Regions from separate parts of the Pseudonocardia sp. TMWB2A genome, predicted to be linked through region 3. Evidence: riboswitches for the same ligand, from Rfam matches in the RefSeq annotation. Region 3 holds a riboswitch; each other region holds the start of a gene.
The links. A riboswitch is a leader RNA that binds a small molecule or an ion and turns the genes downstream of it on or off. The one in region 3 is predicted to bind cobalamin.
Positions count from the first base shown of each region.

Region 1: it holds a riboswitch for cobalamin, as region 3 does, so the genes downstream of both, metE (5-methyltetrahydropteroyltriglutamate--homocysteine S-methyltransferase) here and metE (5-methyltetrahydropteroyltriglutamate--homocysteine S-methyltransferase) in region 3, are expected to answer to the same signal.
Region 2: it holds a riboswitch for cobalamin, as region 3 does, so the genes downstream of both, DMP17_RS36485 (hypothetical protein) here and metE (5-methyltetrahydropteroyltriglutamate--homocysteine S-methyltransferase) in region 3, are expected to answer to the same signal.
Region 4: it holds a riboswitch for cobalamin, as region 3 does, so the genes downstream of both, DMP17_RS03615 (TonB-dependent receptor plug domain-containing protein) here and metE (5-methyltetrahydropteroyltriglutamate--homocysteine S-methyltransferase) in region 3, are expected to answer to the same signal.

Region 1 covers NZ_QKQY01000001.1:1,576,903-1,579,097, reverse strand. The annotation lists gene dnaJ (molecular chaperone DnaJ) at 1-531, shown strand, start outside; cobalamin riboswitch at 905-1,114, shown strand; gene metE (5-methyltetrahydropteroyltriglutamate--homocysteine S-methyltransferase) at 1,228-2,195, shown strand, end outside.
Region 2 covers NZ_QKQY01000002.1:4,682,298-4,684,492, forward strand. The annotation lists gene DMP17_RS36480 (DNA polymerase IV) at 1-663, shown strand, start outside; gene DMP17_RS36485 (hypothetical protein) at 683-1,054, opposite strand; cobalamin riboswitch at 1,090-1,277, opposite strand; gene DMP17_RS36490 (chloride channel protein) at 1,275-2,195, opposite strand, start outside.
Region 3 covers NZ_QKQY01000002.1:1,939,722-1,941,916, reverse strand. The annotation lists gene mdo (NDMA-dependent methanol dehydrogenase) at 1-503, opposite strand, end outside; cobalamin riboswitch at 737-945, shown strand; gene metE (5-methyltetrahydropteroyltriglutamate--homocysteine S-methyltransferase) at 1,073-2,195, shown strand, end outside.
Region 4 covers NZ_QKQY01000001.1:791,710-793,904, forward strand. The annotation lists gene DMP17_RS03615 (TonB-dependent receptor plug domain-containing protein) at 1-1,046, opposite strand, end outside; cobalamin riboswitch at 1,126-1,315, opposite strand; gene mazG (nucleoside triphosphate pyrophosphohydrolase) at 1,647-2,195, shown strand, end outside.

The sequences.
Region 1 (2,195 bases), on a different contig from region 3:
GACCCCTGCCGCGACTGTCATGGCGAAGGCCGTGTCGGCAAGCGCAAGACGTTGAGCGTCACTATTCCGGCGGGCGTCGATGAAGGCAACCGCATCCGCTTGTCGGGCGAAGGCGAAGCGGGCGCGCGCGGAGCGCCGGCGGGCGATCTTTATATTTTCCTCCATGTGAAACGCCACGCGATTTTCGAGCGCGAAGGCACGACCCTGTTCGCGCGCGCGCCGATCAGTTTCACAACCGCCAGCCTTGGCGGCACGATTGCCGTGCCGGGCCTCGATGGTGTCACCCATGACATTAAAATCCCGGCGGGCATCCAGTCCGGCAAGCAAATCCGCCAGCGCGGGGCGGGGATGCCGGTGCTCAACGGACGCGGGCATGGCGACATGGTCGTCCAGATCGACGTCGAAACCCCGACCAAATTAAACGCCAAACAGCGCGAGTTGCTGGAACAATTCCGCGAAACCGAAACCGGCGAAGAATGTCCGCAGTCGAGCGGCTTTTTCAGCAAGATCAAGGATATGCTGGCGGGGTAAGCAGGGGTAGCCGAGGACGGTTAGCGGTTTGCGGTTAGCGTTATCCGTTATTCGTTCGCGCGGTGGCCGTTAGCAGTATATCTATCAGTGAGTCGTTGGCGCAAACAAGCCCGCCCCTTTGCAGTATATGACCCCGCCTTTCCCCACGCCGTGCCCCCGCGCAGGCGGGGTCCAGTGCCGTCTGCCATAATCTTCGATTGTGTATCCCTATAATAGCGACGCGCCCTACCACTCTGGACCCCCGCCTGCGCGGGGGCACGGGAGAGGAAAAATCGCTACTGGTCCTTGCTTCCAGTTACTCGCTCTCTCCCCCAAAAAACCATCATATAAAGTTTTCTTTATATCCACTCTTGACCCCGCGGGTCTTTTGGACAATCTTAAAGGCGTCATAGGTTCTCCGGTCGGGCGTACGCCTGCGCCGGAGCTAAGACGGGAAGCCGGTGCAAGACCGGCGCTGCCCCCGCAACTGTAAACAGCGAGCGGCAATCCAAGCAAAGTCACTGGACGGCTCACGCCATCCGGGAAGACGGATTGTCCGCAATGACCTGTGAGCCAGGAGACCTGCCTTTGGCATCATAACGTCCACCGGCGGGGTGCCCGGTCTGGTCGCGCGCATAAGGCGTTGCCGGTCATGGCCGCGCGTCTTGTGCCTGTGTCTGGTCCGGTCATGTCCGCCCCTCTTCGGGGTTGAAGAATATGACTGTCACTATTGCTACATTGGGTTTCCCGCGTATCGGCCCACGCCGCGAGTTGAAATATGCGCTCGAAAATTATTGGGCGGGTAAAACGCCACAAGCCGACTTGCTCGAAGCGGCCGCCGGTTTGCGCACCGCCGCTTGGGCGCGGCAAAATGCGTTGGGCGTGGATTGGCTCCCGTCGGGCGATTTTTCGCTTTATGACCATGTGCTCGATACCAGCCTGATGCTCGGCGCGGTGCCGCAACGCTATGGCGCGGAAGAAGGCGCGGCGGGGCTTGGCACCTATTTCGCAATGGCGCGCGGCACGACCGGCGATGCGGGCGGGTGCGCGCACCACAGCAGCCTTACCGCCTGCGAGATGACCAAATGGTATGACACCAACTATCATTATATGGTGCCCGAACTGGTCGCGGGGCAAAAGCTTACGCTCAACAATATGAAGGTCGTCGAAGATTATCGCGAGGCCAAGGCGCAAGGGTTTGAAACCCGTCCGGTGCTGCTTGGTCCGGTGACATGGCTGAGCCTCGCCAAAGGGCGCGGCGTCGATCCGTTCGACTTTCTCGACGAGGTACTGGGGCTTTACGGCGTTATCCTGTCGCACCTTGAGCAAGCGGGCGCGCAATGGGTGCAGATAGACGAGCCTGTGCTGGTCACCGACTTGACCGAGCAGCAACGCCGCGCGCTCACCCGCGCTTATGCCAAATTGCCGCGCAAAGGGTTGAAGCTGATGCTCACCACCTATTTTTGCGGGCTGGACAGTAATTTGGGCTTTGCCGCTGCACTGCCGGTGGCGGGGTTGCATGTCGATCTGGTGCGCGCGCCGGAGCAGCTTGATGCGCTGCTTAAAGCCGCGCCTAAAAATCTGTGCCTGTCGCTCGGCGTGATTGACGGGCGTAACATCTGGCGCAGCGATCTGGAAAGCCTGCTCGACCGCTTGGAGCCGGTAGCCGCAGAGCGTGACATCAT
Region 2 (2,195 bases), 2.7 Mb from region 3:
ACCGCGGTGGAGTCGATCTGCGTCGCCGTGCACCGGCGCCTGGTCGCCGACGGCCGGACCGCCCGCACCGTCACGGTGAAGGCGCGGACGGGGGACTTCACCACCCACACCCGGTCCGAGACGACCCCCTTCGGGACCCGGGACCTGGCGACCCTGGTCGCGGTGGCCCGGCGGCTGGCCGAGGGCGCCGTCGGCGAGGGCGGGGTGCGGCTGCTGGGGGTGTCGGTGTCCGGCTTCGGCGACGAGCCGCCACTGGCGCTGTTCGACGCGGTGCCCTCGGAGAGCGGGTGGACGACGGCCCCGGCCCCCGACTCCGCGCCCGCGGCCGCCGGCCCGGCCGCGGCGGCGGGGGTGACCGTGCTCGACGCTCCCCCGGAGAGCGACGCAGCCACCGGGACCGGCGCGACCGTGGAGCCCGGCGACGTGCCCGGCCCGCTCCGCCCGGACCGGCCCGACCGCGAACCCGACCCGGACCGGCCCTGGCGCGCCGGCGACGACGTCGCCCACCCCGAGCACGGCCACGGCTGGGTCCAGGGCGCCGGGCACGGGCGGGTCACCGTGCGGTTCGAGACCGCGCTCACCGGCCCCGGACGCACCCGCACGCTCGACGCCGCCGACCCGGACCTCACCCGGGCCGACCCGCTGGGCAGCTGGCGGGCCTGAGCCCGGGCCCCGTGCGGGCTCAGCCGATCAGCGGGCTGCGGTGCGGCGGTGCGACGCGGCTGCCCTCGGCGACCCGGGCGCGCAGCGCGGGGGCGGTGCGGGCCAGCCCGTCGAGGACGGCGCCGAGCGCGGCGTCGCCCGCGGGGTCGCCCCCGACCAGCAGCACCGCGGCTCCGGCGGGCCCGGCGGCGGCCCAGGCCCCGATCCGGGCGACGGCGTCGCGCGGTGTGACCGGCTCGACCCGCCACGCCTCGGCGTAGAACAGGGCGGTCGACTCGGCCTGCGGGAAGGCGAAGACCGTCTCGGCCTCGGCCAGCAGGTCGTGCGCACCCGGGCGGGGCGCGTCGTCGCCGGACGGGTCGGTACCGAGCACCACCAGGTCGTGGCTCATCGCATGTCCTCCTCGAGGGTCCGCGCCCTCACCAGTGGGAATCCGCGACGACGGGCAGTTTCCTGGCTCCCGGATCGGCACGCCCTCCCCGGCCTTCCCACCCTCGCGGGCGGTGGCGCCGGTGTGGGGAGGGCACTCCCCGGTGACAGTGGCGGGACCGCGCCGGACTCGCACCGGCTTCCTGTTCCGTCGTCGGCCGGGAGCCCATCACGCGACCGGGTTAGCGGTCAACAGTCCCCCGCCCGGCCACTCCCCGCAGATGGTCGAGCAGGTCGTGCTCGGTCAGCGTCCCGAGCAGCGGCCCGTCCGGCCCCTCCCGCACGGGCAGCGCGGCGCCCCGGTGTGCCGCGAGCACCCCGAGGACGTCGTGCACGGAGCCGCCCGGGTCCAGGGCGGGCAGCTCCGGGTCGGGCGTCGTGCCGTCGGCGGGGCGCATGACCTGGGCGACGACGACCCGGCGCAGCGCCTCGTCGGTCGGGGTGTCGGCGGCGAGGTCGATCCCGCGTCGCAGCAGCTTGAGCGTGTAGATGTTGTCCCGCGACACCAGGTTGGACAGGCCGGTGGCCAGGACGACGGCGGCCATCAGCGGCAGGATCAGGGCGTAGTCGCCGGTGAGCTCGAACACGATGAGCACCGCGGTGATCGGGGCGTGGGCGGCCCCCGCGAACACCGCCGCCATGCCGACCAGGCCGAACGCGCCGGGGTGCAGGTCGAGCGCCGGGAACAGGGCCGCGGCGACGTAGCCGAAGGCGGTCCCGGCGGTGCCGCCGACGAACAGCGACGGCGCGAAGACGCCGCCGGACCCGCCTATGCCGATGGTGAGGCTGGAGGCGAGGATCTTCCCGACGACGAGCAGGAGCAGGAACCCGACGACGTACCGGCCGCCGATCGCGGCCTCCAGCACCGGGTAGCCCACGCCGTACATCTGGGGCAGCGCCAGCAGCAGCGCGCCGAGCAGCAGCCCGCCGACGGCCGGGCGCAGCCACTCCGGGCCGCGCCAGACGGCGTCGCAGGCGTCCTCGACGGCGTAGAGGATGCGGGCGAAGGCCCAGCCCAGCAGCCCCGCGAGCAGCCCCAGCAGCGCGTAGAGCGGCAGCTGGGCGGGGCTGCCCAGGTCGAAGTGCGGCAGGGTCAGGATCGC
Region 3 (2,195 bases):
TCGGTCGTGGTGTCGGTGATGACGTAGGCCCACGAGGTCTCCGAGCCGGTGCCGGCCGTGGTGGAGACCGCGATGTGCGGCGGGTTGGACGGGTTCTCGGACTTGTTGAAGCCCTCGAACTCGTTGACGTTGCGGCCGTCGTGCGCGACCGAGATGCGCGCGCCCTTGCAGGCGTCGTGCGAGGAGCCGCCGCCGATGGAGACGAAGGAGTCGCAGTTGTTCTGCTGGTAGAGGCCCACAGCGTCCATGACGTTGTAGTCCTTGGGGTTCGACTCGACCTTGTCGTACAGCACGACCTCGAGGCCGTGGTACTTCATCGACTCGACGATCTTGTTGACGATGTCGGTGCCGCGCAGGCCCGACGTCATGACCAGGGTCTTCTTGAAGCCCAGCTTCAGGGCCTCCGGGCCGATGAGCTCGTGCGACCCCGGACCCATGAGCGCACGGGGGAACGGGTGGAACTCCTTGATGGGGAACGGCTTGAGCAGCTCGTCTACCTGCATGTCAGCCCTTTCTGAGGCAGGTGGATGGGTCGAGACCGCACGCTATGACCCCTGTGGCCGCGGGCACAGGGGTGATCGCCATTACCCCTCGGGAGACCGGGCAGGTTCCCCCTCCGAACGGAGGGGCGCAGGGTGAGGTCGCCCTCGACCCGGGTGACGGGGAGGGTGTGAAAGTAATGCCAAACTATGGCAACAAGGATCGTTCGGCAACAGTTCGGCCGTCGGGCCCGGGGTAGTGTCGGGTCGCCGACGGTTCGTGCCGGCCCGGGAACGGGACGTCACGAGGCAAGAGGGAACCCGGTGGGAATCCGGGACTGCCCCGCAGCGGTGAACGGGAACGACCGCCGTCAACAGCACTGGGAGCCATCCCGGGAAGCGACGGCCAGTAGGTCTGAGCAGTGTGCCCGTGAGTCCGAAGACCTGCCGCCGGTGCGTGCGCCGTCCGGCGTGCGCGGATCCGTGGCCTCGCGGGAGGGCCGGGCGGACGACCGGGCACCGCCGTGCCCGGCGGTCGCAGGCGCCCCGTGCCGGCGACGGGTCCTCCACCGCACTCGCGAGGAGAGAGGGCCGTGAGCATTCCTTCCAGCAGCACCATCGGCAGCACCGTCCTGGGGTACCCCAGGATCGGACCGGACCGGGAGCTCAAGCGGGCGACCGAGTCGTACTGGGCCGGGCGGACCGACGCGTCCGCACTGCACGACGTCGCCGCCGGGCTGCGCCGCGACACCTGGACCGGGCTGCGTGACGCCGGGCTCGGCTCGGTGCCGGGCAACACGTTCTCGTTCTACGACCACGTCCTGGACACCGCGCTGGCGGTCGGGGCGGTGCCGGAGCGCTTCGCCGGCGTCACCGACCCGCTGGAGCGGCTGTTCGCGATGGCCCGCGGCCGCACCGGCGCCCCGGCCTGCGAGATGACCAAGTGGTTCGACACGAACTACCACTACCTGGTCCCCGAGGTCGGCCCGGACACCCGGCTCGCGCCGGGCAGCCGCAAGGCCCTCGACGAGTTCCGCGAGGCCCTGCGCAGCGGGATCACCACCCGCCCGGTGCTGGTCGGGCCGGTGACCTTCCTGCTGCTGTCCAAGCCGGCCGACGGCGCACCGGAGGGCTTCCGCCCGCTGGACCTGCTCGGGCCGCTCGTCGAGGTCTACCGCGACCTGCTCGCCGAGCTCGCCGAGGCGGGTGCGGAGTGGGTGCAGCTCGACGAGCCCGCCTTCGCCGCCGACCGGACGCCCGAGGAGGTCGCGGCGCTGCGCCGGGCCTACGACCGGCTCGCCTCGGCGACCCGGCGGCCCAAGATCCTCGTCGCGTCGTACTTCGGGGAGCTGGGACCCGCCCTGCCCGCGCTCGCCGCCACGGCCGTCGAGGGGCTGGCGCTCGACCTCGTCGCGGGGGCCGCCGACCTCGACGCCCTCGACTCCGGAGGCCCGGTGGTCCCGGGGCTGGACCGGAAGGTGGTGCTGGCCGGCGTCGTCGACGGGCGCAACGTGTGGCGCACCGACCTGGACCGGGCGCTGGCGACGGCGCAGCGGCTGGTCGGCGCCGCGGGGCGGGTCGAGGTCTCGACGTCGTGCTCGCTTCTGCACGTCCCCTACGACCTGGCCGCCGAGACGGCCCTGCCCGGCGACGTCGTCGACATGCTGGCGTTCGCCCGGCAGAAGGTCACCGAGGTCGTGCTGCTCGGACGCGCCC
Region 4 (2,195 bases), on a different contig from region 3:
GCGGTTTTGAGCCGGTTGGTTTCGCGCTCCAGTCCGAACAATAAGCGGTGCCCGCTCGCAACCGTCCAATCGCCTTTATAAGCGATGGTCTCGGTCTGTCCGCGCGCCTTGAAGCTTGCATCGCGCGTCTGTTCATTATCGAAATTGTCGCGGTTATAATCGGCAATGCTATATCCTATGCGGCTGACAAATTCGTCGTTGAGCAGCGAAATTTTAAGGCCGCCATAGCCATTGGCTTGCTGCGACGTCGAATAGGCCGGGAGATCGGCAATGCCGTTAACGGTGAAATCATAACCGTCGAGATCAACACGGTTATGCGCGTAAAAACCGCGCAATTCGACCGTTACTGGCGCGGCAAAGCTGATGTCCATGCGGCCATGCGCAAGATATTGGCGCATCCCGTCGGCTTCGGTGCCATTTGCCGCCGCGCTGATACCGTCCGTGTCATAATAGCCACCGCCAAAAGCGAAAGCGACGGGGCCGCGTTGGTCGGCAACACCGATGCTCGCACGCTTGCTGTCATGGCTGCCATATTCGGCCAAAGCCTGGACATTGAGGCCATGATCGTCGGGCGCGAGCGTCTGAATCGAAACCACGCCGCCAAGCGCCTGATTGCCCCAGGTCGTGCTGTTCGCACCGCGCAGCACTTCGAGCTGCTGGATATTGGTCGACAACAACGTCCCAAAGTCAAAGCCGCCGCCGGGCGAGGAAGGATCATTGACCGCGATGCCGTCGATGAGGACGCGGGTTTGTTCGGCTTCTGCGCCGCGGATACGCACGCCCGCAAAACCGCCAACCGGCCCGTTGCGCGAGATGGAAACACCCGGAAGGCGCGCGATCTGGTCGATGACGGTCGCGGTGCCTTGGCGCTCGATCTGGTCTTCGGTGAGGACGCCAATCGCGACATTGGCGTCGCTTTGCGGCTGTTCGATGCCCAGCGCAGTAACGATAATGGCCTCATCATCGCTATCATCGCGCACATCTTGCGCAAAGGACGGCGTAGACGACAGCGCAGCCGCGCTGGCAAGAAGAAGGTAGCGTTTCACAAAATCCCTTTCATAACAACATTATATATGCCGTTATTCAGGAACAATCCCGATCCGAAGGCACACCCCGTCCTCCAGATCCAAACGGCGATACGGGGCAGGTTTCCTGACTCGCCGGGTCAATGCGCTGTCGCTACCTTCCCAAAGCTAATGCCTTAGTGGTTTTGCTGCGGCAGTGCTCGCCGGTCACAGTTGCGGGGGCAGCGCAGGATTTCAACCTGATTCCCTCAATGTCCTTTTTCAAGGAACCGCCATATCTGCGGCGAGCCTCTAGACCGCAGAAAAACGGATTGCAAGGGCGAGAAGGGGGAAAATTGCCGCTGTGTCATTCGGGTGTCATGCGTGCCTGATAATCATTATATTTAACATAATATATATTATCGCACTTATGCGAATGGGCAAGAAGGGCTATATGACGGATATGTCTGTGGATTGTTGTCCACCCTTTCCGGTAGCAAATCGTGAATATCAAATGATCTTTGTATGCGCACAGCGATGATTTCCCAAAGACACTTATATTTGCATAGATTTATACGCACCAGCGCACCAAGCTGAATGTCATCGCTTTGAATTACAGCCGCGTCGCTCTAAGAGCCATCCATGACCGATTTACCTGCCGAACCGTTGAACCGGCTTCTTGCCATCATGCAGCGCCTGCGCGATCCGGACACGGGTTGCCCTTGGGATGTGCAGCAAAATTTTGCAACGATAGCGCCTTATACAATCGAGGAGGCTTATGAAGTGGCTGATGCTATCGAACGCGACGATATGGCCGACCTTAAGGATGAGCTTGGCGATTTGCTGTTGCAGGTGGTGTTCCACGCGCAAATGGCGCGCGAGGCCGGACTATTCGATTTTGACGCGGTGGCGCGCGGAATAAGTGATAAAATGGTTCGCCGTCACCCACATGTTTTTGGTGAAGGTAGCAATAGCATAGACTGGGAAGCTATCAAGGCCGCTGAACGTCGCGACAAGAGTGAAGATCCGAGCGCGCTTGCCGGTGTGGCCAAGAGCCTGCCCGCTCTGATGGTCGCCGAAAAGCTGCAGAAACGCGCAGCGCGGGTCGGGTTTGACTGGCCCGATGCCCAAGGTCCGCGCGACAAGATTATCGAGGAAATGGCCGAGCTTGATGCCGCGCCTGATGCACAA